DNA from 3 places in the Alteromonas fortis genome. Region 2 is predicted to be linked to each of the others. Evidence: predicted binding sites of a transcription regulator. Region 2 holds the regulator's gene; each other region holds the start of a gene.
The links. Region 2 encodes sigma-54, which starts transcription at its own class of promoters, with help from an activator protein. Its sites were predicted from a motif close to GTTGGCACGNNNNTNGNNT; they were not measured.

Region 1: a site for sigma-54 is predicted at 6,547-6,565, ahead of PCAR9_RS04755 (flagellar basal body rod protein FlgF). Genes of this name have one in related genera too.
Region 3: a site for sigma-54 is predicted at 6,759-6,777, ahead of dps (DNA starvation/stationary phase protection protein Dps). Genes of this name have one in related genera too.

Annotation. Positions count from the first base shown of each region.
Region 1 covers NZ_LR812090.1:1,094,927-1,105,292, reverse strand. Annotated here, with positions in the region: gene flgL (flagellar hook-associated protein FlgL) at 1-11, opposite strand, end outside; gene flgK (flagellar hook-associated protein FlgK) at 19-2,061, opposite strand; gene flgJ (flagellar assembly peptidoglycan hydrolase FlgJ) at 2,090-3,040, opposite strand; gene PCAR9_RS04770 (flagellar basal body P-ring protein FlgI) at 3,105-4,217, opposite strand; gene flgH (flagellar basal body L-ring protein FlgH) at 4,238-4,918, opposite strand; gene flgG (flagellar basal-body rod protein FlgG) at 4,930-5,718, opposite strand; gene PCAR9_RS04755 (flagellar basal body rod protein FlgF) at 5,765-6,508, opposite strand; gene flgE (flagellar hook protein FlgE) at 6,734-8,119, opposite strand; gene flgD (flagellar hook assembly protein FlgD) at 8,134-8,820, opposite strand; gene flgC (flagellar basal body rod protein FlgC) at 8,852-9,274, opposite strand; gene flgB (flagellar basal body rod protein FlgB) at 9,277-9,711, opposite strand; gene PCAR9_RS04730 (CheR family methyltransferase) at 9,915-10,366, opposite strand, start outside.
Region 2 covers NZ_LR812090.1:806,322-816,687, forward strand. Annotated here, with positions in the region: gene PCAR9_RS03580 (spondin domain-containing protein) at 1-438, opposite strand, end outside; gene PCAR9_RS03585 (response regulator transcription factor) at 662-1,414, shown strand; gene mgtE (magnesium transporter) at 1,478-2,836, opposite strand; gene PCAR9_RS03595 (HPr family phosphocarrier protein) at 3,012-3,284, opposite strand; gene rapZ (RNase adapter RapZ) at 3,284-4,129, opposite strand; gene ptsN (PTS IIA-like nitrogen regulatory protein PtsN) at 4,213-4,656, opposite strand; gene hpf (ribosome hibernation promoting factor) at 4,670-4,957, opposite strand; gene PCAR9_RS03615 (RNA polymerase factor sigma-54) at 4,988-6,469, opposite strand; gene lptB (LPS export ABC transporter ATP-binding protein) at 6,543-7,268, opposite strand; gene lptA (lipopolysaccharide transport periplasmic protein LptA) at 7,271-7,816, opposite strand; gene lptC (LPS export ABC transporter periplasmic protein LptC) at 7,785-8,363, opposite strand; gene kdsC (3-deoxy-manno-octulosonate-8-phosphatase KdsC) at 8,360-8,908, opposite strand; gene PCAR9_RS03640 (KpsF/GutQ family sugar-phosphate isomerase) at 8,909-9,889, opposite strand; gene PCAR9_RS03645 (calcium/sodium antiporter) at 9,892-10,366, opposite strand, start outside.
Region 3 covers NZ_LR812090.1:1,507,623-1,517,988, forward strand. Annotated here, with positions in the region: gene PCAR9_RS06625 (hypothetical protein) at 1-313, opposite strand, end outside; gene PCAR9_RS06630 (arsenate reductase family protein) at 929-1,423, shown strand; gene PCAR9_RS06635 (DUF445 domain-containing protein) at 1,436-2,722, shown strand; gene tmpT (thiopurine S-methyltransferase) at 2,848-3,501, opposite strand; gene PCAR9_RS06645 (outer membrane protein assembly factor BamE) at 3,606-3,962, opposite strand; gene recN (DNA repair protein RecN) at 4,087-5,772, opposite strand; gene dps (DNA starvation/stationary phase protection protein Dps) at 6,188-6,697, opposite strand; gene nadK (NAD(+) kinase) at 6,957-7,832, opposite strand; gene PCAR9_RS06665 (fatty acid cis/trans isomerase) at 7,923-10,280, opposite strand.

The DNA of each region.
Region 1 (10,366 bases), 290 kb from region 2:
GATATACGCATAGCTCACCTACCTTGCTGATTGCAAAATGGTATTAAATAATTCTTGGGCCGTAGATAAAATACGTGCTGCAGCTGCATAGCTCTGCTGGTATTTTATCAAGTTAGCAGCTTCTTCGTCCAAGCTTACGCCCGACACAGACTCAAACCAGTTTTGCGATTGAACTTTCATCGCTTCAGCCGAAGCCAATGAGACACTAGCCATTGATGCATCTTCACCAATACGCCCTACCATAGACGCATAGGCATCTTGAAACGTTCTTGGCGTATTGGTTGCTTCACTACTCACCTGAACTTTATTTTCATTCTGAAGAGCAGCTAAATTAAGCGCATTGCTGTTATCGTTGAACCCATCTGTATTATAGCTAATTGAAAAGCTATCACCTGCTTTTGGCACACCATCTAAGCTCAGATCAAAACCTGGATCAGGACTTATTCCCGCTTGAGTGATAAGGTTCGTTAAATCCGTTGTACCCGTTACAGTAGCTAAAACCGTCCCGCTTCCATCTAACACTTCATAGGTATCGGCAGCCGTAAAGCTAATTTGAGCGGGTGCTGAATTTAAAAGGCCACCCGCTCCATCAAAAGCAGAGGTTCCCACTTCCGTATTCGAAACAGTTACATCTATTACGTTAGCGCTGCCTAAGTTTGTACTGTCAGCCCCAGCTCGTACCGGATTGGCGAAAGCTAAATCCTCTGGGCGATTTGTATCTAAACTTATATTTGAAGCCACATCCTTTGTTGGCTGAATCAAAAACTCGTTACCCACGGTGTAGGGATCGCTCCCTGCAAAGTCTATTTCGATGCCGCCAGGTAGCTCATTAAAACCTGACGTAACAGCAAAGTTTGAAAAAATGATATCATTGCCTGAACCGTCTTTTTTAGGCGTGCCGTCTGGATTTAGAAATGTGATTTCTATTTCACTGGGTACACCAGCGGCAACGGCCGTCACTTCAATTTTGTAATCGGCGTCGGTTAATTCAGCGCCCTTGCCTTCGGTGATTTGTGCTGTAACTACGTAGTCGCCATTGGTGTCTTCATAGGCTAGCCCTCTAAAAGAAGGAATGTCGAAAATGTTACCGCCTATTTGCCCGTCTAAGTCCATACCCAGTTTATTCTGCGTATTCATCGCATCGGCAAAAGCGACGGAGAGCTGACCTACGTCGCGCATTGTTGGTCCTAAAACTTCATTGCGATACCTAAACAAGCCTCCTAAAGCTCCGCCTAAGTCTTCTTCGACGACACGTATTGAAGCATCGTTTTTAGTTTGCGAGCCAAAATTAGTTTCTAGTTTGATCTCTTTGGTCGTTAAATCAGCGTTAGAACTTAACTCAAAAAGATTGAATGCGCCGTTTTCGAGTACGAGTGACTCGCCGGAAGTTAGGTTAATAGTAACAGCGCCGTTTTGAGTGGTGCTCTCTTTTACAGTAATTCCCATTATTGAGGCAAGCTCGTCTATCGCCTGATCTCGTTCGTTAAGAAGAGCACTGGGCTGGTCACTCGTATTGTTGCCGTTTGCAATAACAATATTGCGATTTAAATCACCAATATTGCCTATTAGGGTATTCGCTCTGTTAACCATTGAAGTGAACTCTAAATTGAGCTCTTCTTCTTTTTCCAACATATAATCCGACAAGGTTCTCATTCGGTTATAGAGGGATTCAGATTTACTAAGTACCTGTTCACGAGATGCAAGGTTTGTTGGATCGTCGGCGGCGGTTTGCAATGCAGAAAAGTATTCACTTAACCCCTGAGAAATAGAGTTGGCTTCGCTGGCCAGAAGATTGTCAATTGCCGTAGTTTTACTAGAAAAAGCTTCGAGTTCACCTACCGATGTAATATCACGACGCAGTTGGTTTTGTGCAAATACGTTGATAACGCGCTCAGTATTTCCAATCTCCACACCGAATACTTGGCTGTTTTGAAGCTCCGTGCGCTCGCGGACATAACCAGGTGTATTCACATTAGCAATATTGTTACTCGTAGTTTGAAGTAACTTGTTGCTAGCGTTTACGCCGCTTGTAGCTAATGAATATAAATCAACAGAACTCACTGTATTCTCCTCACCTATAGCTTCTAAACTATGGCATCAGCGCACTAAGACGTTCGCTGTTGTAAACGGCCATTATCTTGCTGGCATATTCAGGGTCAGTAGCGTAACCCGCGTCTTGAAGCGCACTTGTGTAACGCGCAGCATCTGAAGCATTTTCCACAGCATGGCTATAGCGAGGCTGTGAGGTAATAAAGCGCCCGTAGTCTTCCATTGCCTCTTCTACCGATGAATAGGATCTAAATGCAGCTTTTTGTTTCTGTGGCAGCCCGCTGTTGAATTCCAGTGTGTCGACTACGGCCTGGTCGCCCTGCCATCCTTTGTTCGCTTTGATACCAAACAAATTGTGTGAACTACTTCCGTCAGCTTTATGGATAACGAATTTTCCCCAGCCTGTTTCTACCGCAGCCTGAGAAATGATTGCTTTCGGATCCATGCCGTATTTTGCCGCTACTTTCTCAGCAATAGGCATAAGGCTCTCAACAAAGTCTTCGGGACTTTTGAACATGGCATCTTTTTGCGCCGACTGGCTTTTGATCGAATTAGAGGAAAGTGCTAAATCTTGTGCCTCAGCAACCTTGTACTCACGGTTTCTATTTAACGATGAAATATCACCGTCACTTCTTATGACACTCGCTGGCGTATAGCTATCTTCGGTCTGACCCAGCTGTTTCACAATGACATCAGCTAACCCCAGGCCTCCGCCTGATGTTAAATCTGTAGCCAGCTGTTGGTCGTGCATGTCACGGTAAAACTTCACTTGTTGAGAATTGAACGGACTATTTTCATCGGCAAGGGCATCTTGTGCTTTACGCATAGACTTCAACATCATTTGCACAAATATTGCCTCAAACTGCTGAGCAGCTTCTTGCAATACCGTTTCATCGCCTGACGCAATGGCTTCACGCATTTTGTTAATGCTGCCCATATCATGGACATTACGTGCCATATCAAGCTGATTTTTTGTGCTTAGTGCTTCCATCGTATTTGTTCCGCTCTAACCTTCAGTGTTCCTATCAGATACTCTTAAAAACTACTCGCTTGCTTTAGATAATCACAAGCTCACCGCGTAAAGCGCCCGCTTGACGCAGCGCCTCTAAGATGGCCATTAAGTCACCCGGAGCAGCGCCCACTTCATTAACCGCACGCACAAGTTGATCAAGCGTAACGCCTGGCTCAAACTTGAACATTCTGCTATCAGCCAAGTCCACATCAACAATTGACTGCGTTGTTACCACGGTCTCACCGTCAGCAAATGCATTGGGTTGAGCAACCTGCTGGTTTTCAGAAATCGTTACCGTTAAACCGCCGTGGGTAATTGCCGCGGGCAATAAGCGAACATCGCTGCCTATTACGATTGTGCCGGTACGGCTGTTTATCACAACGCGTGCTGGTGCATCTGCTGGCGTGAATTCAAAGTTTTCCAGAGTAGCCAAGAAGCCGACTCGCTGGCCCACATCACGTGGAGCAGTAACTCGGACCGATGCAGCGTCAATGGGTTTTGCAATGATGTAGCCATTTTCAGGCTGCGCACCTAAGCGTTCGTTAATAGTGTCTGCAAGAGCTTTTGCAGTTGAAAAGTCTGGGTAATGAAGATTAAGGGTCAGCGTGTCGCCATTGGCAAAACCGCTTGGAACCGATTGTTCAACCATGGCGCCGTTCGGAATTCTGCCAACAGTAGGTGTATTCACAACAATGCGAGAACCGTCTCCACCCTGCGCACCGAACCCACTAACCACTAAGCTTCCTTGCGCAACTGCGTAAACTTTGCCATCAACCCCGCGAAGAAACGTTTGAAGAAGTGTTCCACCTTGAAGGCTCGACGCTTCGCCTACGGAAGAAACCGTAATATCTATGGTTTGACCAGGCTTTGCGAAAGCAGGCAATTCAGCATGTACAGCCACCGCTGCAACATTCTTAATTTTGGGCTTAGTGTTGGCATCTAAACTAATACCAAAATTACTCAGCATCGTTCTAAAGCTCTGCTCGGTGAATGGGCTTTGCTCCCCTGTACCAGGTAAACCAACAACAAGACCATATCCCACTAATTGGTTACTACGAACGCCCTGTATGCTCGCTAAATCTTTAATGCGCTGCGCCGCTGCTTGTGAAGATAAAAGCAGTGCAAATACGGCTAATACGACTGAAAATAAACGCATGTCCACTCTCCTACCAAAGCCTAAAGAGGCCACCAAGTTGAATCAAAGAACTTAGTTAACCAGCCCTTTTCCTGTGCTCTTGCAAAAGTACCCGTGCCTGAATATTGAATGCGAGCATTGGCTACCTTCGTAGACACTATCTCATTCTCAGGGCTGATATCTGCAGGGCGAATAATGCCAGTTAGACGGATATACTCATCGCCGTGGTTCAACGTTAGCCACTTCTCACCGCGAATAACCAAATTATTGTTTGGCAATACGTCTACAACGGTTACCGAAATAGCACCGTCCAGGCTATTACTTTGGTTTGCTTCTGCATCACCGGTGAAATCACGGGAAGAGCCGATACCTAATTGAATAGATTGACCACCAATATTCACAGCCTGACCGCCAAGACCCGTAATCGTATCTAGGTTTACATTGGTATCTTTGGCTGTAGAAGTATCTGCAGATTTACTCGCAGAAGTGCTTTCGTTAAGGGTAACCGTAATGATGTCGCCAACTCGCCTAGCGGTAACATCTGAGTACAAACTGTTTGCCATGTGTGAACGAAACAAAGACCCATCTTCTACTACCGTTTCACGCGGGTAATCTGGCACTACTGGTGCAAACGAGGGGTCGTTAGCCTGTACAGGTGGTTCAGTTGTACTGGCGCAACCGCCTAGTAGCAGTAGAGCAGCAGATAAACCTAAAATACGCATGACGCTACCTATTAAAGTTGCTGGATAACTTGACCAAGCATTTGGTCGACCGACGAAATGACTTTCGAGTTCATTTCGTACAAGCGCTGGCTTTCGATAAGGTTCACCAACTCTTCAGTTACGTTTACATTTGACGTTTCAAGGGTACCCTGAGAGATGTAACCTAAACCTTGAAGTCCAGGTATACCTTGAATAGGCGCACCGCTTGATGCTGTCTCTACGAAAAGGTTCTGTCCCGTAGGTTGAAGTCCCGTCGGATTCACAAAATCTGAAATATTTAACTGACCCAATACCTGAGGCTCTGCTTGTCCTCGGATACTCACGCTTATTTCACCATCTTGTGAGATAGTGATTTGCTGGGCATCTTCAGGAACAGCCACTTCAGGCTGAAGTAAAAAGCCAGCGCCAGAAGTAACAATTTGACCTTGGTCGTTAAGTGAAAACTGACCATTCCGTGAATAAGCAATAGTGCCGTCGGGCTGCAAAATTTCAAAATAGCCGCGGCCTTGAATTGACATATCCAACGCATTTTCAGTGGTCAGCAAGTTACCCTGCGTATGTGCTTTTTGCGTAGCGACCACTTTTGAACCTGAACCAAGCATTAGTCCAGATGGTAGTTCGGTGTCAGCAGAGGAACGACCGCCTGGCTGGTTGATATTCTGATAAAGCAAATCTTCAAATACTGCGCGGTCTTTTTTAAAGCCTACGGTTGATGCGTTTGCTAGGTTGTTAGACACCACTGCCACATCGGTTTGTGCGGCGTCTAGTCCGGTTTTACTAATCCATAGTGCTGGATGCATGTTAACCTCCGACGTTGCTCAAAGGGCAACGGTGTTTAAAATTCGTTTACAGTATGCGCAACAAAGAATTGCCACGGGTATCAAGCTCTTCCGCTTGTTTCATCACTTTTACTTGAAGCTCGTAGTGACGCTGAAGACTTATCATGTCTACCATCTCTTCAACAGCATTTACGTTAGAACCTTCAAGCATGCCAGACGCCACTTTTACGTTAGCGTTAGCGGGCGCAATTGAGCCATCTTCCATTCTAAATAAGCCGTCGGTGCCCCGCTCCATATCAGCGTAGTTTGGAGAAACTAGCTTGAGACGTCCTACTTCCTCGATAACATTGGCTGGGGCTCCTAGCTGTCTCATGGACAAGGTGCCATCAGCGGCAATGTTAAGATTGTCCAAAGGTACTGGAAGAAAAATAGGGCCGTTGTCGCCTAGCACCACACGGTCGTGAATGTCTGTCAAAATTCCGTCATCGCCTAGTTTGAAGTTGCCATCTCTGGAATAAGCTTCTTGACCATTTTGATCTTGCACCGCAAACCAACCATCCCCTTGAATGGCCACATCTAAATCTCGATCCGTTTTAATCATTGGACCCGACTCATAATTGTTAGACGGGCTTTCAGTCATAGAAAACACGCGGGTTGGCAAACCTTCGCCGTAAGCCGGCATCGATCTCGCTTGCTCTAATTGAGCTCTAAACCCGGTTGTCTGCGCGTTGGCTAAGTTATTGGCTCTAACCCCAGTTCCTAATAGGTCTTGGGATGCGCCACTTGCTGCAATGTAGAGAAGTTTGTCCATGACTGACTTTTGACTCTGATTAAACCTTAAGCAAGATTTTGCAAAGGCGATGCCAACCTGTGGATTTTTAACTCAAGTAGAAAATATGAAAGGTATTAAATTGATATTTAAAGGAAAATAAAAGAGCCGCTGTTGTGCGGCTCTTGTAAATATCGGCAATAATGGCGGGCTTGAACGCCAACGTATTGCCGCTTTTATATTCTAATAGACGGCGCTTTACCTTAACTATCGAATGTTCAGAATAGTCTGGTTCAGTGAGTTGTTAACTTCGAGCGCTCTTGAGTTAGCCTGGAAGTTACGCTGAGCAATGATCATGTCGATTAGCTCGGTGGTCAGGTTAACGTTGGCTTGTTCAAGGGCTGATGAATTAATCTCACCGAAGGTACCGGTTGTTGCTTCACCCGCTAGAGCCTCACCTGAAAGAATACTTTCTTTCCACTGTGTGCTGCTCTCTTGTGTTAGGCCTTGTTCGTTAGAAAAACGCACCAGTGCAACACGAACAATAGGCTCAGAGGTTCCGTTAGAGAAAGTAGCGCGAACTAGGCCATCAGGACCGATATCGATACCTGTTAATCGGCCTACTGGCAGACCATCTTGCTCTAATGACGTTACTTCAAAAGCAGAAGCGAACTGAGTCGGCTCATTAGGCGTAGCGCTATTTACATCAAGATTAAAATCTATGCTTATCTGCTGCGTAGGATCAGAGCCATTTGCAAGGATACCCGCACCTAGCGCTTCAGTTTGCATTTTAAAATCTAGCGTTGGTAAGCCATCTGGCGTTTCCATACCAGAGAAATCACCACCTTGAGAGAAAATAAGTTTAGATGCGGTTACAGCATTACCTGTATTACCGCCCACCGAGTTAACTGCTGTAGTAGGGTCGGTATCGGCACCTGTCGAGTCAGTCATGTCAACTAGGGTATCGTCTATCGCGGTAGCAACATACCATTCATTATCTACGCCTACTGTATTATCTTTAATGAAGTAATAAGTCATTACGTGACTGTCACCTAATGAATCATATACAGTAACTGACGTCGCCGCGTTGTACGTTAACGGATCTTCTGGGTCAAAATCTTGCGGATCTAACGCAGCATCGCCGGCCGGTAAATTCATGCGAATATCGACTTCTGAAGTTTGCGCTGGTGAACCTGATGAATCAGGAATACGCACTGGCTCAGTGGTACTTAGCGCAACTGATGCACTTGTACCGTCAGAGTTTACTGGGAAACCCAGAAGGTTGTCGCCGTTACTGTTAACCACAAAGTTATCACTATCTAACTTAAACTGCCCGGCACGAGTGAACGAGAAATCCCGTGACGTAATTTCAGGTACGGTAGCAAAAAAGCCGTTACCCGTAATAGCAAGGTCAAGCGATGTATTCGTAAACTGAAGGCTACCTTGAGAAAATTGCTGTGCAACTTCTTGGGTAAGAACACCGTCACCCACTTTCGTTTTACCACCTGACAGCAATGATGCCGCATAAACGTCGCCAAATTCAGCTCGTGATTCTTTAAAGCCAACTGTATTAACGTTTGCGATGTTGTTGGCGGTCACATCCAAATCTTTTTGTGCGGCCGATACGCCACTCAGTGCAATATTAAAAGACATTATTGATTCTCCTACTAACTGCCGATTTGGATGACGTCATCAAGATTGATACTGACATCACCATCCAAATTCAAAATTACGCCCTGACCACTGCCGGCCAAGCTGACACTTCCAACATGACGATTGACGGCAGTATTCAGCTGAACACCTTCACCGTTTAGTTCGCCGGTAGCGCTGATAACATATTCACCAGGTTCCATCTGGTTGCCATGTTTATCTTTGCCATCCCATTCAAACTCAATGTTGCCCGCACTTTGTGTACCTGCATCAATGGTTTTGATTACTTCTCCAAACTGGTTCTCAATGTTTATCGTCATGTTTTGAACCGTTTTCTCGTTTACAATAACGCCTGAAAGGCCTTCCCCTTCATTCGCCATGTAACCGACATTGCCTTGAACTAACACGTTTTGACCGATGAGACTCGATGCCTGTAGAGCTTGGTTCGATGTCATTGAGGCCGCAAACGATTCGAATTTCTCGTTAAGCTGGGAGATGCCGTCTGCCATCGTAAACGACGTCATCTGCGCCACCATCTGATCGTTATCAACCGGTGCCGTAGGATCTTGATTTGCAAGCTGTTCAGTTAACATTGAAAAGAAATCTTCTTGGGTTAACTGCTGCTCGGTACCATCGGCGACTTTTACAGTTTCTTCCTGCCAGTACAGGTCGGTATTTAGGCCGGTGTTGTTTATGGTGTTCACTGATTAATCCTCACATTATTCAAGCGGCAAGTTACTGCCCTTGACCTAACTGCAGTACGCGGCGGAAGATTCGTTTGGTGGTGTCCGCTACCTGCACGTTTGTTTCATACGCTTTAGACGCTGACATCATATTCGCCATTTCTTCTACAATGTTGACGTTAGGTTTATAGATATAGCCTTCTTCGTCTGCCATTGGGTTATTAGGTGCATACTCCACCTGAAGTGGAGCATCACTTTCTACTATCCCTTTTACTTGAACACCTGCGCCCTTCGAGTGATCCCGCATGGCGTCTTGTAATGCTGTTGCGAAAACAGGGTGACGAGCTCGATAGGTTTCGTCATAGCTGCTGCTTACCGAGTTTGCATTAGCAATATTACTCGCCGTGGTATTAAGACGGACATTTTCTGCCTCCATACCCGTACTCGAAATTTGCATTACGTTAAATAAACTCATGACTATTGACCTCCTGAGCTAAGTGCTTTTTTCATGCCTTTAATTTTCCCATTCAAAAATTCAAGGCTTGCTTGGTAGCGCAATCCATTGTCTAAAAATCTGTTTCTTTCCGCTTGGACTTCTACCGTATTACCGTCGCCAGTATCAGGTTGAGTAGGTACGCGGTACTGCATGTCAAAATTTGCCGCAACAGACGAAGGATTGCCGCCTAAATGACGCTCATTTGTCCGCACTAATCCTGATGAAGCACGACTTGTTGCGCCACCAGATGCTTCACTCATTGCAGACTGCATGGCTTTGTTAAAATCAATATCTCTGGCTTTGTAACCAGGCGTATTTGCGTTAGCTAGATTCCCCGAAATAACCTCCATACGCTCTGTGCGTATTTTTAGTGCTGACTCGTGAAAGCCCACCAGCTTATCTAGGTTAATAGCCATAACATGACCTCTGACATACTTTAAAAACGTTTCGTGTAGACAAGCTAAACGGAAATATAAGCGTTAACCTTTTGCCGTTTTACTGTCGTTTGTTTAAATAGTTAGCAAGGCAGATGCCACAATGGGATTTTGACGGAAGGTATAGAGGTCAGTAAATCGGCTTGAGTTTTAAAAAACTTTATTTATCAAGCCGATAAGTTAGATCATTTTTTTTGGTAGTAAAGACCAGGGTGGCACTTCACCATGCTGTAGATATCACTGGCAGCACTTATAGATTCTGACGCGCCAAGAAATAGAACGCCGTTAGGCTGCAGTTGTCCGGCAATTTGTTGCAGGATCCGCTGTTTCACTTCTGCCGAAAAATAAATTAATACGTTGCGGCAGAAAACGATGTCAAACCGACCAAGCGCAGCATAGCTCGTAAGCAGGTTCAAACTTCTGAAGCTTACCATACGGCGAACCTCAGGCTTCACTTGCATAAGCCCTTTTTCATTTTGTTGGAAAAAAGCTTGTCTTCGCTGCGGAGATAAGCCTCTGGCAAGAGAGAGCTCGTCATAAATGCCAGATTCACATTTTTGCAGCATTTCTGATGATAAATCGGTTGCCACAATCTCAACGCCCGCTCTCAACGCGCCTGGACGTTGACGTTGGTACT
Region 2 (10,366 bases):
CTCAATACTGTCCATACCAACGAAGGCATCATTGGTTGGTATCAACATAGACAGCAGTGAAAGATAAGGCTTGTCCATTGTGTCGAAGGGATAACTTAATGTTGCTTTCGGGGCTAGAAGGCCGCCAAAACGATGCCATGTATTTGAACCATTGTCTGTATCGACAGGACCCAATACCGCCTCAAAGTTAGCTCCGCTTGAGTCAGCGTTTTGTTCATCATCAATAACACCCGCTTCAGCAAGCCACGCTAGAGCCGATGAAGCTGGCTGTCCCACTTCAAAAGCGTCAACGGTGTCATCGTGCGCAATAACTAGCCGCGGCGTAAAGCTTTGCGCTTGGGTTAAGTTAGTAATTTCAACATCTAATGTAACGGCTTGGCTTACTGAAATTGTTGCGAGCGACAGTAGGGTAGCGCTAGCAAGTTTAGTGAATTTCATTTTATTGTCCTTGTTTATGGCTTAAATCGCATAAAAATCTAGGGCAGTAAAATTTTTAATTCATCACAGAACTATCACAAAAAACACACAGATTTGTATCGATAAATAACAATATTGTTAGAAATTTTTAGTGCTTATTTATCAGTCAAAAAATTGTTATTAATGTGAAATAAAAACACGAAGGGTCGGGTCTTTCTTTTTATTGGCGAATTAGGAGCGAGATATGATCCTTATCATCTACACTGGAAATAAGTTTCAACAAAATATATCGCAATGCTTAAGTAAGCATAGCTTTCTTTACGACACAGTCTCTAATTTTCAATCCGCAGAGTCTTTGCTTAAGGCGCAGCAGTATTCACTTATTATTGTCGAATCGCACAGTAATACTATGTGCCTGCAGCGTATTAGACGTTTAGTAGAAGCTAACCCTGAGAGCTGGGTGGTGGCCGTTGAAAGTGATATGCCGAGAACTGATACGACTGAGGATACAGTCGATGAGGCTAATTACTATGAAGCAGGTGTCGATGACTTCCTTACAGGAACGTTTGACGAGCGTATGTTTTCAGCACGTATTCGTTCCCATATGCGAAGAAGTATGCCCATCCAAGAAGCCTTGCGATCTAACGATGGTAGCGAATATCGCATCGAAATTGGCCCGCTTAGGGTAGATCAGCGTTATCACAGCGTGACGATCAATGGTCAAATACTGGCACTAACGGCACGCGAATTCACCTTGTTGAATTATTTCTGTCGTCACCCCAATCAAGTGTTCTCCCGCAATCAGCTACTTAGCGAGGTTTGGGGTTATAACCATGAAGGTTATGAGCATACGGTAAACACACATATTAATCGTCTTCGCTCTAAACTTGACAAGGTTAACAGTATTGAAAATGGTGGGCAGCTAGTACAAACCGTATGGGGCGTCGGATACAAACTGAATGTAAATGGGTATACAGCCAAGGCGTTAAGCGCCTGAACGATATAGTTTAAAAAATTACTTGAGCCGTAGGAGCAAAGTAATCTTGTAATCTTCACCGACTTAAATTAAAAACAGCGTCGCAGTACCTAAGAACGCAAAAATACCCACTACATCAGTTATCGTAGTTAAGATAACACTGCCTGCTAAGGCAGGGTCTATCTTAAGACGCTTCATGATCATAGGTAAGGTTGCACCCGCTAAGGCAGCTGCAATCATATTTACCATCATGGCAAAGGCAATAATTACGCCGAGCATGTAATCTTGTTTCCATAACGCAATGACTGAGGCAATAAGCACCGCCCAAATGGCACCGTTTAAAAAGCCGATGGATATCTCTTTACTGATAAGCCATCGTGAGTTACTTGCGTTAACATGGCCTAGTGCCATACCACGAATAACAAGGGTCAGCGTTTGGTTACCCGCTACACCGCCCATACTGGGAACAATGGTATTTAATATAGCTAACACAGCCAGTTGGCTGAGTGTTGCTTCGAATAAGTCGCTCACCATGGCGGCCATTAGCGCCGTCACCAAGTTTACCGCCAGCCACACCGAGCGTCGTTTGGTACTTTGCATAACCGGTGCAAAGGTATCTTCGTCGTCATCAAGACCCGCCATACTCATCATTGAGTGCTCGGCGTCTTCACGAATAATATCAACCACGTCGTCAATGGTAATTCGGCCCACTAAGCGATGATTCTCATCAACTACGGGCGCTGAAAGCCAGTTATATCGCTCGAAAAGGCTAGCAACTTCATCGTCTGGCATATTCACAGGAATCGCTTCAGATTCCTCATCCATAACATCAGACACTTTGTCGTCGGTATCTGCGGTAAGTAAACGGGTAACCGGAACAATACCAACTAGGTTGTCGGTCCTATTTACTACATAGAAGGTGTCTGTATTTTCTGGTAACTCACCTTTTAAACGAATGTAACGTAGAACCACATCAATGGTGACATCAGGACGCAAGGTAATGGTGTCGGTGTTCATGATGAAACCAGCGGTTTCTTCACCGTAAGACAGTGCTTGCTCTGCACGTACGCGGTCTTGGGCATCCATTGAATCGAGAATGTCTGCCAACACAGGTTCAGGAAGACTACTCAGCGTTTCTGCTAAATCATCGGTATCCATCTCTTCAAGTGCGTCAACCACGTTGGCGGGGAGCATCTTTGTTATAATACCGTTTCGAACATCGTCAGACAGTTCTTCTAAAATGTCGCCGTGAAAATCGCTATCAATTAACTCCCACAACTCATCACGGGTCCTGCTTGGACTAGACTCAAGAATATGCGCAACGTCTGAAGGAGGAAGTTCAAGCAGAAGCTTACGTACAGATACAAACTGACCGTTTATTAACGCTGCGTTGAGTGCACGTAATTGGGTTTGTACGTATTTAGAAACAAGCGCTTCTGCCATAAGGCGTTATTCCTACTATGCTGAGATGGAAAAATAGAGACTGTTTTAGCCTAAGTGTGCGTAGAATATCGCAATTATATTAAGTCTGTCATGATAATTGCGTGGCTTTTACGCAAGAATTTGGAATTACTAAGTTAGCTGTTGATTAATTCGTCAAGAGTGAAGCGTGTTGAGACTATTCGTCTTCGTTAAATCTGCCCTCGATAAGTTCTTCAATAGCAGCAAGTGCATCGACCGCGTCATCACCATCGACAATAACATCTACCTGTTCGCCCTGATGACTTTCCAGCATCATCAAGCCTAAAACGCTACTTGCATCGGCTTCTTTATCACCTTTTTTCAAAATGATTTTGGCATCAAATTGATTAGCAAGCTTAACCAATTGCGTGGCTGCTCTAGCGTGTAAACCTAGTTTATTAACGATAGTAAGCGTTTTTTGAATAGTCATTACTGGTTAAGCTCTCGGTGACGAATTTGAACATCAGGATGTATTTCACTGAAGGTTTTCGACAAGGTTTGGGCAATATAGACAGAGCGGTGCTGGCCGCCAGTGCAACCAATCGCTACCGTTACATAGCTTCTATTGTTGCGCTCTAGGTGAGGAAGCCATGTGGTCATTAAGTTCTGTATCTGCCAGATAAATTTGGTTACTACAGGTTGTGAGCCTAAAAATACCTCCACGGGGGCATCTAACCCAGTAAGGTGTCTAAGGTCAGGTTCCCAATGAGGGTTGGGAAGGAAGCGCGCATCAAAAACATAATCTGCGTCTTTAGGAATGCCATGTTTAAAGCCAAACGACTCAAACACAAGCACAAGGCGTGAGCTTTTCTTACCCAGGATACGCTCTCGAATTAACTCTGCCAGTTGGTGAATGGTAAGCTTATCTGTGTCTAAATATAAATCTGCGCGTTCAGCAATAGGAGCAAGGAGCGCAGATTCTGCTCTGATAGCTTCTGATAGAGACTTATTTAGTTTAGCTAAAGGATGAAGACGGCGAGTTTCGCTAAACCGCTTGACCAGTACGTCATCGCTTGCGTCAATGTACACTATAGTCATCGACCAAGAAGAAGGCAGATAATCTAGAATCTCTACCAAGTCATCTGGATTTTTGGGAAGATTCCTTACGTCGATACTTACTGCAACTTGGTCGTATTCATCAACAACAGTATGGGTGAGGGTGGGAAGCAAATTTACTGGGATATTATCAACACAGTAATAACCTAAGTCTTCCAAAGCGCGAAGTGCGACAGACTTACCAGACCCTGAACGACCACTGATTATGATCAGCTTCACCTAAACTCTCCCTTATATTCTGGTTTCATCACATACGCGTTGTTGAATAAAGCGCCTATCTATAATGTATAGGCTCTTATGGCTTAACTTAATGCAGAAATAATCTCGTCGCTGGTTGTTGCACGGCGTATTGTTTTAATTGTTTCTTTGTCACTGAGCTTACCTGCTACGGTAGCCAGTGTTTGAAGGTGTCCTTCGGTTTGCTCTTCGGGAACGAGTAGCGCAAAAAATATGTCTACGGGCTTTTCATCTAGGGCATCAAAGTTGATAGCTGGTGTGCTTGTTACAACAATTGCTATTACCTTCTCAAGGCCAGCCAGGCGACCGTGAGGCAGTGCTATGCCGTTGCCAATACCCGTGCTACCCATACGTTCTCGAGCCATTAAGCTATTTAAAACCGTTGCCTGGTCGATGTTATCATTTTGCTTGGCAGCGATATCAGCGATGATCTCAAGAATTCGCTTTTTACTATTACACTGAACCGCACACTCGGTGCGGTCCAGACTTACGATGGCTTGTATATCCATACTTAATTAACTACTAATGTTTTTTCAGTTTTTCCTTATGCTTGATTACCTGCCGGTCGAGTTTATCAACCATGCTGTCAATCGCCGCATACATGTCGGTATTTTCTGAGGATGCGAATACTTCAGCGCCACTTAAATGAACAGTCGCTTCGGCTTTTTGATTTAATTTTTCAACGTTCAGGATGACATGCACATTAGAAATGTGATCAAAGTGACGTTCAAGTTTGCTGAACTTCGTATCGACATAATTACGCAAAGAGTCGGTGATTTCGACATGATGACCAGTGAGGTTGATTTGCATATTTCGTCTTCCTTATATATTTAAGCCTAGTTAAATAAGGCTTTTGCGTTGGTTCGACGGTGGGATCGATAACGATTCCCGATATTTTGCTATTGTTCGCCGAGCGACTTTTATGCCTTGCTCTGCCAACAACGAAGCAATCTTGCTATCACTTAGCGGCTTGCTAGGATTTTCCGCAGCCACTAACTTCTTGATCAATGCACGAATCGCTGTAGATGAACATTCACCACCTGACTCAGTTGCTACGTGGCTTGAGAAGAAATACTTCAATTCGAAGATACCACGAGGCGTATGCATATACTTTTGCGTTGTCACACGGGAAATAGTCGATTCGTGCATATCTACCATTTCTGCGACATCATTTAGCACCATTGGTTTCATCATTTCCGGGCCGTGCTCAAAAAAGCCCATTTGCTGCTGCACAATACAATTTGCGACCTTCATTAAGGTATCGTTACGAGATTCAAGGCTCTTTATGAACCACTTGGCCTCTTGCATGTGTGAGCGGATGAATTGTGAATCGCTACTGTTCTTAGCACGGCGACTCATTGCTGCGTACTGTTGATTTACGCTTAATTTCGGCAGACTGTCGGGGTTCAGCTCAACCACCCAACGGCCATTTTTCTTGGTTACTGAGACATCAGGAATAACGTACTCAGGCTCTTTAGTAACTAAAGCACTACCTGGGCGAGGATTCAAGGTTTGAAGTAAACGCATTGCTTCGCGCAGCTGATCTTCTTTTAATCGGCTCTTACGCATTAGGGTGCGGTAGTCTTTACTGCTCAGTAAATCTGAATATTCCTCAATAAGCTGCTTCGCTTCAGAAAGCCACGGCGTGTCTTCTGAAAACTGGCGCAATTGCACCATAAGACATTCTTGAGGGGTACGAGAACCTGAACCAATGGGGTCGAACATTTGAATGCGCTTAAGTACACATTCTATTTCGTCCATTTCGATAGGCTCTTCAAGATCATCATCGTTGACCGCTTCTAAGATATCGTCAAGAGTAACGGTCAAATAACCTGATTCGTCAATCGAATCGATGATTGCAGTAGCAATGGCGCGGTCAGTATCCGAAAAATGAGTGAGGCGCATTTGCCAAAGCAAGTGCTCTTGGATGTCTTCAGTGGTTTCACCTTGAAAGATTTGTTCATCATCATTAGATGGACCAGGTGCAGGCGCAGAAGAAGCGGAATAATACTCATCCCAAGTGCTGTCGATAGGTAGCTCATCGGGAAGGTCATTCTTCTCCAGTGCATCTCCTGCTTCTAGCGTGTCGCTTGATGCAGAAGCTGTCGCTTCAGCAGCGCTATCGTCACTATCGACATTGTTCTTTTCTACTTGTGGCTCGTCGTTACCTTCTTCCACTTCTAAAAGCGGATTAGAGTCGAGCGCTTCTTGAATCTCTTGCTGAAGATCAAGCGTAGAAAGCTGCAGCAGCTTAATGGCCTGCTGCAGCTGAGGTGTCATGGTAAGTTGTTGGCTAAATTTTAGCTGTAAAGATGGTTTCATCTACGTCTTATTTAAATGCTCTAAATTAAATATACCAGAGCGAAACTGAAAAGTGACAATTCGGTTACACTAACTATAGCCTGAATTGTTCGCCTAGGTATACGTCCCTTACTTTTTGATTACTTAAAACCTGTTCCGCAGTTCCTTGCGCAATAAGCTCGCCATGACTCACAATGTACGCTTTTTCGCAAACATCCAATGTTTCGCGTACGTTATGGTCCGTGATAAGGATACCAATACCCCTATCTCGCAGATGCTGTATTATCTTCTTTATATCATTAACTGATATTGGATCAACACCGGCAAATGGTTCGTCTAACAAAATAAACTGTGGTTTTGCTGCCAGAGCTCGTGCAATCTCTACGCGACGCCGTTCTCCCCCTGACAAACTCATCCCCGTACTATTACGTATATGGTTGATATTAAATTCATCAAGTAGGGCATCTGCTTCTTCTTCTTGCTGTTGTGAATTTAAATCTTTACGGGTTTGCAAAATGGCCATGATATTTTCATGTACCGTAAGCTTTCTAAATATTGATGCCTCTTGCGGGAGGTAGCCTATACCGCGGCGTGCGCGCTCATGCATTGGCTGGTGAGTAAGCTCATTATCATCAATTTCGATCTTGCCTTTGTCTAAGTTGACCAAACCTACAATCATGTAAAAAGTAGTGGTCTTACCAGCTCCATTAGGGCCGAGAAGACCAACAATTTGACCGGTAGACACTGAAAGGCTTACGTCGCGAACAACCTGTCGCGATTTATACGATTTAGCAAGGTTTTTAGCGCTCAAAGTTGCCATTGCTATTCATTGTCCTCGTTGTCTTTCTTAGACGATGTTTTACGAATGGTGTCAGGGGTAAACACTGTGGTTACACGACCTTCACCATCTTCACCGGCGCCACCCGTTGCAAGCAATTGTTCAGTAATCATATCGAACGTAATCTTATCACCTTGCACTTTACTGGTATCTTGCTGTAGCTCAGCATTACCCGCCAGAGAAATAGTGCGATTAATTACTTCATAGCGAATTTCATTAGCTTTCGCTGATACCGGTGTACCGTCTTCTAGTGATTGAGAATAGCTTGCAGGGTTGCCACGAGCGATAAATATTTCACGGCCGCTGCCATCTGTAGCTATTACTTCTACTTCATCAGCTTCGATTAGTAGTGAACCTTGGGTAATAAGTACATCTTCCTTGTACAGAGCTGTTTTGTTTTTACCATCAATAAACTGGGTGTTTGACCCTATCTTAATGGGTTGTGAAAAATCTTCTTCACTGGCTGTTACCGCACCGCTAGCGATGGCAAGTAGAAGGCTAGTTGCTAGGGGAGTAAGTCGTTTGTACATGATCTAAAAGCTCGTATTCTTGTGTGCGTAAATTCGCGTTAAACCCATTGCTTATAATACGGTACTGCGTGCCCAGTATCTCAACGGGTTGATCAGATGTCATTTGTTTCGTGTCTAAATTTATCTGTATGTATTCCGTGGATAAACTTTTAACAAAATCATCGCTGGTTTGATTTTCGATAACAACGCTATCTTCAAGCTGAATTAATTCATTGTTATATAGCGTTCCTTCCTCGGCAGTTACAACCCAAGGTGATGAAGCACTTTCTGTATAAAGGGTATATTTAGGCTGCTGGAATAAAACAAAGCCTAATTGGTCGTAGTGCTCCATCGACTCTGCAAAGACTTTGTGATTTAACTCACCGTCTTGGTTGTACAAGGTCGTAGTTAAGTTTTTTGCCTTGTAGGCAGGTTTGAGCGCATCATTTTCGCTACTACCTTGAGTTTCAGGCTGCTCTTCCATCCACGTTGGGATGTACATTAGCATCGCTAAGATAAATAGCGCCGATATACTTAAACCTAAGCGATTAAAGCCAAACTGGCTCATACACTAGCTCCGAAAATGTCACTTGCAACGCCTTTAGCCTGCAAAATGGTATCCGATATTTCTCGAACCGCACCAAATCCACCTGGAAGTGTGGTGATCCAGTTCGCTTGTTTTGCAACAAAAGGGTGAGCATCGGCAACCGCAATTTTTACCGCTACGTGCTGATACATTCCGGTATCGGGCATATCATCACCTACGGCGGCAACTTGGCTTGAGTTTAACCCAAGGCCTTTCATTAACTCGTCAAGCGCGTCAGCTTTGTTTTCTTCACCCTGAATAATGTGCGCCACATTTAGCGCCTTCATTCTGTTTTCTACAATTGCTGAGCGACGCCCTGTTATAACGGCGACGTTAACACCATTACTTACTAAGGCTTTCACGCCATATCCGTCTCGGGTGTGAAAAGCTTTAAGTTCTTCACCGTCGTTGCCTAAGTAAATGCGACCGTCTGAAAATACGCCATCCACGTCACAAACCAGTAGTTTAATATTTGCCAACTGCTCAAAAAGTGCCTGGTCTAAATCGGTGTATAGAGTTGTCGTCATTTAGAGTACTCCCGCTTTCAAAAGCATATGCATGTTGAAGGCTCCGACAGGTTTGCGCTTTTCATCGGTAACCATTAAAGCAGTTATGTTATAGGTTTCCATTAGGTTTAGGGCTTCTACAGCTAGCTGCTCTGCTGTGGTTGTTTTGCCGCCTTTGGTCATTACATCTTCTACTGTCGCACTATGCACATCTATACGGGCATCAAGTATTCGGCGTAAATCACCATCAGTAAATACGCCTGTTAACGAACCATCGGGAGCGATAACACCAGTCATGCCTAAGCCCTTTTTGGAAATTTCCAAAAGTGCATCAGCAACAGTTGCATTTAAATTTACTAGTGGGATATCGCTGCCACTTAGCATGATATCACTCACTTTAAGCAATAGTTTTCTACCTAAGCTACCGCCGGGGTGCGACAGTGCAAAGTCGTCTGAAGTGAAACCTTTTTGGTCGAGCAGGGCTACCGCAAGGGCATCACCCATAACCAGTGTGGCCGTAGTGCTTGATGTGGGCGCCAGACCTAATGAACATGCTTCTTTTTCTACACTAATATCCAGCACTACGTCTGCGTGTTGTCCTAACGAACTATCGGCACTGTTGGTCATTGCCACTACCAGTATGCCTAAGCGCTTAACAACGGGCAGCAAGTTTACTAATTCGTTGGTTTCACCAGAATTAGAAATGGCTAAGAGCACATCTCCTTTACTCAGCATGCCCAAGTCGCCGTGGTTGGCTTCACCGGGATGCATGAAAAAGGCAGGTGTCCCAGTGCTCGCGAGGGTAGCGGCGATTTTATTGCCGATATGTCCAGATTTTCCCATACCGCTTACAACCACTTTACCTTTGCAAGAGAAAAGAATGTTGCATGCAGTGATAAAGTCATCATTTAAGCGCTCTGCAAGGTTGGCAATAGCCTGCGTTTCAATGTCGATAACGCGCTTTGCCGATTCGATATAGTGCATCTGAGTTTGTGTATTCATGATTATCCGAACAGCCAGTATTGGTAGCCGATAAAGCAAGCCAGAAGTATGAATCCATTGGTTCTTGATATAGTACGCTTTCCAATTAAATCGAAGCTGAACAAGAACAACAGCAAAGTCAAACCGAGCATAACGTACATGTCTCGGTTATAAACGTCAGGGTCTAGCAGACCTGGGGCAATTAAACCTGGCATACCGAGTACGGCTAGCAGGTTGAAAATATTAGAGCCAATAATATTACCCAGTGCTAAATCGTCTTCACCTTTAAGCACACCTGCGACACTTGCCGCTAATTCAGGAAGGCTTGTGCCAAACGCAATAATCGTCAACCCGATAACTAAGTCAGAAATGCCCATGTATCTGGCAATTTCCACGGCTGAGTTTACAAGGAAGTGGGCACTCAAAGGTAATACAACAAGGCCAACACCAATCCAGATAAGCGCTGAGGTATTAGAAACGCCCTTTGGAATTTCATCT
Region 3 (10,366 bases), 700 kb from region 2:
CACTCAGATTCGAATTTGCGCTAACATCGCCATTTACAATATCAATGTTTCGGACAGTCACATGGCTACCCATTTCTAGGTTCCCATTAACGATGCTAACTTCATCTGCGGCAGCGTGATCGCTAATTTCCACATTGCCGTTTACAGAAGATATATCGCCAGCATGCTTTCCTTCGGCAATGTCGATATTACCCAGAATTGAACTGAAATCACTACCTTCCAAAGCGTTTGCGTTGCCGACATGAATGACGCAGCCACTTAGTAGAGTGGCGGAGAGCAACATAGCAGTACTGGCAATTATCGACTTTTTCATATTCTTATATCCTTAATGGTTTTTATATACTTTAGATAGCACGCTTTAATGATGTTGGTACTAAACACAAATTTTGATATGTCGTGTTATGTGTTTATAACCTTTGCTTCATACTTATCACGTATCGTGCCACTCTTAAAAAGTCATTTAAATCATGGGGTTAGTGTTTTTTTGTTAAAAGGTTAGCAAGCGTAGTGGCGTGATGAAACGTTTTGTAGTTTTAAGCGCCAATATATAGCGAATTTGACCATACGAATTAACATGCACTTAAGCATAGAAGTGGACAGACACTTATTTAGCTTTAAGAAACGAGCTGGACGCTCTAATTTAGTGGTAAAGCTCCAACAAAGCTGGTTATCTAAATACTCTTCTGCTAAGTATCAAGTTAGAGATATTGTGAGTGTGTGTCCGCCCAGTACAGGTGCGAAGTGATTAGTTCGCAGAAGAGCGAGTGTGTGTCCGCCCAGTACAGGTGCGAAGTGATTAGTCTGTAGAAAAGCGAGTGTGTGTCCACGAAGTACAGGCTGGATATCTAGGCTGATTAGGGGGGCTGTCCTCGATCTTAAACAGTATGTTGGTATTTATAGTTTTCATTTTTTGTTGAGGTGAGTAACGATGATAAAGGTTTATCATAATCCAGAATGTGGAACGTCTAGAAATGTACTTGCAGTGATTAGAGCGGCGGGATATGACGTGGAAGTTATTGAGTATTTGAGTGTAGGGTGGGAGCGTGAACAGCTAAGCTATTTATTGCATGCAGCAGGCTTGACGCCTCGACAGGCGCTTAGGACAACAAAGTCGCCAGCGGCTGAGTTAGGGTTGCTTGATGAGTCGGTCAGCAACGAAGCTATCTTCGAACTTATGTTGAAGCATCCTATCCTGGTAAATAGGCCTATTGTTTGCATTCCTAAACATAAATATGAAAAAACAGCTTCATTATCTTCCGACCCAAATGAAGATAATGCTGTTGCTGATAACGCGAAAGAAACAGTAAAACTATGTCGGCCTAGTGAAGCTGTATTGGATATTTTACCGGTATGGCCAAAAGGCCCTTTTGCTAAAGAAGACGGTACACCATTAATTGACCAAGACGGTGAACGAGTAATTTAAACGGAGTAGTTTATGACGGACAAATATGCACAGCTAAACAGGTCCAAAAGGCTCGCATTGGCCTGTTTAGTTTTTGCCGCAGGTGTATTTGTCTTTACGGTATTACTACCCAAGTTTTACCCAAACTTACAGGGTACATGGTGGTTAGGGCTTATAAAGATGGCGAGCGAGGCGGCACTCATCGGTGGCCTTGCTGACTGGTTTGCTGTAACTGCGCTGTTTAAACCAATACCAGCCCAGTACCCTATTCCCCATACCAATATCGTGGCAAGTAATAAGTCGGTTATTGCTAATAACTTGTCTTTATTCGTTAAAGAGAAATTCTTTCACCCCGAAGCGATAGAAAAACTAATTCGAGACAGCGACCCTGCGAAGGGCGCTGGAAGATGGTTGTCACAGGAAAGAAACGCTACTCGCTTAAGTCGCTTTATTTGTGACGCCTTTGCCGGCGTGTTACGTGTACTTGATGACAAACCCGTCAAAGCGTTTATTGCTAAAACAGCGCAGAAGGGTATTAACCAACTTGATCTTAGGCAGCTTATGGCAACCTCGTTAGGTGCCGTGACGAAAGAACGCCAGCACCAAATCGTGCTCGATAGGGTATTAGGGAAACTAGCTAAGCTGCTCGCAGAGCCCGAAACTCAAATTTATATAGCAGATACGCTGGTCGTCTGGTTAAAAACTGAGTACAGCCGCATCGAAAAGCTCTTGCCGTCCAGCTGGCTAAGCGAGCAGGGTGCGCTGATTGCTGTTAAAGCCGTTTCAAGTATTTTAGAGGATATATACGAGGATGAGCACCATCCTATTCGACATGCTTTCGACGAACAGGTGCATGAGTTTTTATATGAGCTACAGCACAGCCCGTTAATGGAGAAAAAGGTAAACAGCTATCGCGAAAAAATCATTAATGACCCAGCATTAAATACCTATGTTCAGCAATCATGGGCCAAATTTCATCAATGGCTCTTAACGTCCCTTGAAGAACAAAATGGCAAAGCAGAAACTAAAGTGTCGGGTTTGCTAAAAGACTTGGGCACAACGTTAACGCAAGACAGTGAGTTAGCAAAAGCGTTTAATAAACACATTGGAGAAGCGGCTAAATATATGGCGCCTGAGTTGGCTGAATTTCTAACCCGCCATATCCGCAACACCATCAATAGCTGGGACGAACGCGAGATGGCAGAGCAGGTAGAACTAAATATTGGTCGCGACCTACAAAAAGTGCGTATTAACGGCACTATTGTCGGTGGTCTAATAGGTGCAGTATTGTTTGGAGTGGAGGCGCTATTAGGGCTATAGACGCAGACCTTTGCAACACTACTGGCAATGCATGGAGTAGGGCGCTACTGAATTAGCCATCCAAATTCGAAGTAGTGGTATTGGCTCAAACACTATATGCATGTAACAAAAGGCTGCGATAAAACCTACTTAGCTGTTAGGGCAAATACCAAATTATCAGCGTCTACTTTACCTTTTAAGCCGCCTTCAAGCACTGAGCGCTCTAACCTATTAATGTCGTAGGCGCCAGCGTAAAGTGCATCAACGGTTTTTTCGTTTACGCTAAATGGAGGGCCGGCCATTTCATTCTGGTCATACTCGAACGAAATGATTAGCTGAGGCGCGCATTGAGTAATGGTAATTAAGTGTGCAGCGTATTGCTCGCGAAGCGGACTGGGCAGTGCAACTAAAGCTGCTCTGTCGTAAACACCGGTAACGTCACCTATGTCGCTTGACGTAAGTTTAAAAATATCGCCCACGTGTATGGTTAAGCCGTCTTTGGTGTAAACCTTACCCTTTGCCGTTGGGGTAACGGTAGGCTCGGCTCCCAGCTCTTCAAATAGCTGTATGATAGCCACTTCGCTCAGTTCAGCACCTACCACCTCACAACCTTGGGAAAGTAGCCAGCCGATGTCACGGGTTTTACCACATAGCGGAACAAATATGCGTTTCAAAGCAGCGCTCGAGTTCTCGCTACCAAGCAGAAAAGACGAATATTTTACAAGAAGCGCATTGCCTTCGGGCTCATGAAATCCGATTTCGTTATTTTGCCATTTACTGTGCCAAAAACTGTGTTCCATGTATGCCTCAATCAGGTAAATGATGTAACTCGAAAAACAGGTGTTGTTATTTAGGGTACTAGAAACTATAAAGGTAGCGTGAAACGCTACCTTTATAAATATAATTAGTTATCAAGCGGTGTGTTGAAGTCTTCAGATAACTCGAAGTCGCCTTCAACCGTGGTGACTTTGTCATCTACAAAGTTTATTACCATTTGCTTCTGAAAATCTTTTCCGCGCTTTTCCATACCGCGTTTCATATCGTAAACGTAGTACCAAGTGTCATCATCGAACGAGTCTTGAACAACAGGGTTGCCTAATACATAAATAACTTGTTCTTTTGTCATTCCAACACGCAGCTTTTCAACGTCTCTTTGATCAAGGAAGTTTCCCTGGGGAACGTCGATACGATATATCCAGTTCGAGCAAGCGGTTGATGTAAGTGTGATACCAAGAATTACTAATAGGTGTTGCAACTTCATGCGTTAATTTGTCCAGTATTGCCTTTGTTAGTGCCAGCGAATTTCGCGAAGGCGAATTTCGAGGCTGTTTTATTGCAAGCGCGAAGGCATGCTACATTGACAACTATGACCAATCAACTGCATTTTAGTTCGATGCTGCGCTTTTTAGCAGTTCTTTTGCGTTTGCTAAGGCCGATTTGGTTACTTTGTCACCGGCTAGCAATCTCGCTAACTCATCAATACGGTCTTGCTTGGTAAGCGGTAGCATTTGAGTTTCTGTGCTTTCCCCATCAGTGAGCTTAGTTACGAACAGCTGGTTATGCGCCTGCGCAGCTACTTGTGGTAAATGCGTTACACACATTACTTGAGATTGCTTGCCCAGTTTGCGCAACAGACCGCCAACGATAGATGCAGTTGGCCCACTAATACCTGTATCGACCTCATCGAAAATCATGGTAGGAGTTGCGTGATTGTCACTCGCAATTACCTGGATAGCTAGCCCTATCCTTGATAATTCACCACCTGACACCACTTTTTCTAACTTGTCTGCATCCTGACCAGGGTTTGTAGACACTTTGAACTCGACAGTATCAAGACCTGTGCTAACAGGCTTCTTAAGCTCATCGTACTGAATTTGAATATCGACTTTTGCATGAGGCATATTCATTTGACGAATCTGAAGCTCAATATCTTTACTTAATTTACCTGCAGCACGTTGTCTGCTTTCAGACAACCCTTTGGTCGCGATTAGGTATGTTGCTCGCGCTTTTTCTACTTCGCCTTCAAGTGTGCCTAACAGCGTTTCTTGTTCAGATAGTGAATTGAATTCGGCGGCGAGTTCCTGATGGTGTTGATATAGCCCTTCTGGCATAACGCTGTGTTTACGTGCCAGATCCATCGCTTTAGCATAGCGCGCTTCAACTTGCTGTAGACGAAGCGGGTCAATCTCTAACTGATCGCAGTAGCTACGCAGCTCTCCCGCAGCTTCTTCTACTTGAATTGCTGCGTCATTTAGTAACGCTATCATAGGCGTTAGGCTTGCGTCATGGGCTTCTAATTCGCCCAAGCGCTCAATGCTGCTTTGAATCACTGATAAAGCGTTGCCCTCATCATTTTCATATAAGTTGTACACGCTAGTCTGCGCTTGTTCTAAAAGACTTTGACCATTGCTCAAGCGCTTGTGCTCTATTTCCAACTCTTCGAACTCGCCCTCTTCAATAGCGAACTCATCAAGCTCTTGAACCTGATAGGTTAACAGCTGAATTCTATCTTCTCGTTGCTGTGCTTGCGCTTGAAGTGTCTTTAGTGTGCGTTGCTTATCACGCCAGATTGAATGAGTTTCCGTAACTTGCGCTAACAATTCATCATGTTTAGCGTAACCGTCAACCAGGTCTCTTTGATGATCTTCTTTCAACAGTTGCAGGTGTGTGTTTTGACCGTGAATGGCTAACAAATACTGGCCTAAGCCTTTTAACTGCTGAAGCGAAGCGGGAATACCGTTGATAAACGCTTTTGAACGACCTTCTTTAGAAATAACTCTGCGAATAAAGCAGCTGTTTTCATCCTCGTCTGAGGTAAGTTCATGTTCATCGAGAAATGCTTTAGCTAATGCGTTACTGCTCAAAGAAAAGTGTGCGATGATTTCAGCTTTCGTACTTCCTTTACGCACAGCATTTGCGTCGGCACGTTCGCCTAAGCACAAGCTTAACGCATCAATAGCAATTGATTTACCTGCGCCGGTTTCTCCGGTTATTGCAGTAAGCCCGTTTTCCAGTTGAACCGATAATTGTTTTACAACAGCAAAATTAGAAATAGAAAGATGCGCTAACATAACCACACTCGAAAAAGTTGAACATGATGATATATACAGTAACTGATAATATATACAGTATTTTGGCTGTGTAAAGTTAAGTCGTGAAAAAATTACGCTAAAATTAAGAAGGAAGCTAATAAAGTTTGAGAAATCAATGTTATAACTTCGAATGGTTATTTGAGGTTATAAGTAACCAGCATAAACGAAATTAATGAGAACGCGTGTTTTACAAAAATTTATACAGTACTAATCTACGTAAAATTCGATAGCCTAAAGCCTGTCTGTAAAGAAGGTTTGTAAGCCAATACGTTGACTGCTGTAACGGTTTTTTAAAACCAAACAGCAAAAAGGAGAGCCAAAGCTCTCCTTTAAAATTCCAATTTTAATTGAATTATAAATCGTCAGATAACTATCTAAAATTCAATAGAAAAGCTTATTGCTGCAACTCACCGCTTCCAGATTCAATGTGTGCGCGCACGAACCACTGAAACTGTTCTAAGTCTGCCAGCTGACCAGTGATCATATCTTCCGATACTGGGTCAATTTCACCAAGAAGCTCTAGCGCTTTTCTATGGTCACCATTTACGCCGTCATAAACAGCGTCTAGTGCCTTAAGGTGGTCAAGTACTAAACCTTTCCCTAGTTCATAATCGCTCCAGCTGCGACCTTCAACAATGGCTTTCGGTGTGCCTTTCGGTACGCCGCCTAACGTTGCAATTCGTTCGGCAATGGTGTCGGTCATTTCGCGTACTGCATCTACCTGAGGGTCTAGCATTTCATGCACGCCAATAAAATTTGGGCCTACCACGTTCCAGTGAATGTGCTTTAAGGTTAACTGTAAATCTAATAGTGCAACCAATCGCTGATCCAATACCTTAATTGTTTTGGCAGCAGCATCGTTATCCATTCCTGGGGCTGTAAATTTGATATTGGTGTTACTCATGATATCTCCTATTGAATGTAAATAAATCAGCACGATGTAAAACATCATAAGGGGCAAAATCTTACTAGCCCTGTGCCAACAACTTACTTTGATAGGTGCAACGGGTATGCCGAATTCTGAGAATTCTATAAGTACACGTTTTTAATAGAGAAATATGGGAAGATTAAAAAATCTTTATTTTTCAAGCCTGTAGCAATTAAGAAAATGCTACAGGCTAATGTAATAAATGCACATTAGAAAAGATGAATAGTGAATGAGGCTAGTAAAGCTTACTGCCCCAACCTAGCTTTTTGCGAAGTACGTTGAAATAGCTGTAACCCTTGGGATGAACAAGGTGAAGCTTGTCTACGCTCTTGTTAATGCGGATTTCATCGCCGGGCAGTACGGGTAGTACAATGTGACTATCGCAACTTACCTGCAAGGAATCACTGTTTACTTTTGATACTTTCATCGATACCTGACTGTCTGCATCAACAACAATGGGGCGACTGCTCAGTGTGTGAGGAAACATAGGCACCAGCGTTAGTGCATCAAGCTTTGGCATAATGATAGGGCCGCCGGCAGATAGGGAGTATGCAGTCGAGCCTGTAGGTGTGGCGACAATCAACCCGTCGCTACGCTGACTGAATACGAATTGCTCATCGATATAAATTTCAAATTCCATCATATGAGCAACTTTGCCGTGGTGCAGCACCACTTCGTTTACAGCAGAGTTGTTACTTTTAAGCTTTTCGTGCCGGTAAACTTCGACTTCAAGTAAGAAGCGCTCTTCAACCACGCACTCACCATTGAAGATAAGGTCAAGCTGTTGAACGATATCATCAGGGTGGATATCTGTTAAAAAGCCAAGATTACCGCGGTTTACGCCTACGACATGGATGTCAAAACGCGCCAGTACACGCGCGGCACCAAGCATGCTGCCGTCACCACCTACTACAACGGCAAGATCAGCCTCTTTACCAATAGTAACAAGGTTACAGCTTTTGAAGTTTTCAGTTTCAAGCTCTTCAGCAATACTTTCCTCAACTAGTAGTTTGCAGCCTTTGGCTAATAAATATTCGGCAAGAATATTTAAGCTGTCATGGGTTGCAGCGTGTTGAGGTTTTCCAATTAAAGCAACGGTTTGATAGGGCATGGAATGCTAATGTCCTTTCATTTCCAATGGTCGGACATTAGCACAGGTATTTTGCAAAAGAAAAGCGTAAAACGTTGCAGAGTGCCAGGTTTAGCGATCTTCTAATCGATTATAATCGAGCAGGCCGCCTTCAATAGGGTAGTGCTCGCTAGACCACTGAATCAATTTGTCGCTAAAAGCCCAAAAATTAGGGTTTGTTCGGCGCATAGCGACATTGTCGAGCAAAGCTTGGTAATCAGCTTCACTCTTAATTGTCTTCAGCTTTTCTATCGACGCAGTGACGTCAGAAGCGTTGATATACCAAAACGCATCAGGATAGCTACCCAAAAGTCCATGCACCAGAGTAATTGAGTCTTTAGATGGCTCGCGATTTTCCTCTTCTTCGAACAGACTGTTCACATTGTAGTGGGCACTGTTCCTAAGGGCAGTAAATACATCAATGTTATCTGAGTTTTGGTCATCTTTTACCACAATTATGGTCGTTTCAGGCATCAGCGTGGCTTGCTGGGCAGGGATCGAGTTTAAACTCGCTAGCACTTCGTACTGCTCGGTGGATAACAAGCGTTTATTATATGTTGAGACTTGCGGCTGAACTTTAGCTAAGTGCTTCGATAGCAACTGGTAGAGTTCTTTTTGCGGGCGTTCTGTTTCAAATGTTATGCCCGTAGGCTGTTCGAAACTATTAAAATCGCCCTCTAGATAGTCAGTGAGTTCGGGGCTAGCCTTTTGATACCATTTGTCTAAGAGTTCCTGACGAGATGGCGGGGGGAGCAGGTTGAGGAAGTTCGACTCGCCTTCCATACGCAAGAAGTCCATATATAAACGGGTCATTAGCTGGTGCCCATAGTTACCGTAAACATCAAAGCCGGCTACCAGTAAGTAGTGAATACGTTCTAATAAGGCGTAGTCAATAATCCAAGCTGTTTTAGTAGGCTTCCCCACCATTCCTTTCGCTACAGTGGCATTATCGAAGTGGCGGAATACGGTTAAGCTGGCATTGGTATTGTTGCCGTCACCATCCCAAATACTTGATACGTTTAGGTGCTCTCCGTTTTCAAACTCGCTATTTAGAAAAGCCGCTCTTGCACGCATATAGTCGCCTTGGCGTTTTGCATACCTTGCCCAATTTATCGCTAGCGCAGAGCTGTCTTTTTCAGCAGGAAGGTGAAGGTTTTTCTTTTGCGAAGCGTAAAACGCATTCACTTTTTCAGAAGCTGCAATGTCTGGGTCGACAAAGAACACCCAAAATCGGTCATTAATTACGTTTAGCGCGACTTGTCCTCGGCACACCGGCCCTTTGATATAACCCATAATGGTGTTTTGAGCGCGCTCAAGCATAAATCGGTAACGGCTTTTTACAGGCAGCAAAGTAAAAGCCGTTAATGGATTGGCTGCTATTTCGGGTTCGTACGAAGGCAAGGTTTCGACAGAAAATTCAGCTTCGACAAACCAAGATTGCCATTTATCTAAAAGGTTCTGATTAATAGCGTATGCTTGGTGGGTTTTGCTCACGATTGTGGAATGCACAGGCTGCAAGCGATAATAGACGCGCTCGACCTTGGGGTCGTCGAAGGGGCGGCGAGTGGCAATAATATCTAACGCTTGCCCTGGTGGGGTTCGCGAGCGCACTAGATTAAAAAACTGAGGCGTTTTTCCTTTTTCTGAGATACCTTCGAAGTAGAGGTGAGACGTAAACAAGTGCTCGTAAATATAACGTGCGGAAAGCTGCATCTTGTTACTATCGCCATTTAGCCACGCTTCTAAGTCAGTTGCTTTCTCATTAAGTTCTTGTGAGAGCATTTTGGGCGAAGGTAAAGGTGCACCATGGGTTAACCATTGAATAAGCGTAGTATGTTCAGAATCTGACAGCGCCGGTAGGGCGTAGGGCATGCCCCCTAGAGGCTGGTCAGCTATATATTCCCTCATTTCATCTATGGTTGGGCACTGGTTTTGTCTGCTCAAACTTATATCCAAGCTCTCATCTAAATGGGTAGTATTGGGCAGAGGGTGCTGTTTTTTTAGCAAAAGCATTTGCGCTAGCACCGAGGATTGGGTTGGCGAGGCGTTAGTATCGTCTTTTGTTGGCAATACATCGAAAAAGCCACGCTCGCGCCATCCATTAACGCCGTGAGCGTCGAGAAACATTCTATTTGGTTGTGCTGCAGTGAGTCGCGTGCCTTCATACACCTTTTCTTTATTAGCACCTCTTGCTATACCTTCTGGGGAAGACATTTTTAGTTGGCATGGCGCATCGTAACAGGCGTGGCATACCACGCAGCGTTGCGTTAAAACGGGGTTTACTTGTCTGGTAAAGAAATCGTCGGGCAAACTTTCCATGACGGGCATGGCATCACTTGAGGAAAGTAAAGGTGCATCAGGTTTCGGCCATTGCCAGACCGCTAAAGCGATAATCGCGATAAGCAATGAAGTGATACCGAATTTTTTCATAGTGTTAGTCCAGAAGAGAGTCTCGACCAGTCTATCACTCATTTCATTTAAGGTGATGGTATAAATGCTGAAAGCTCGTCACTTCG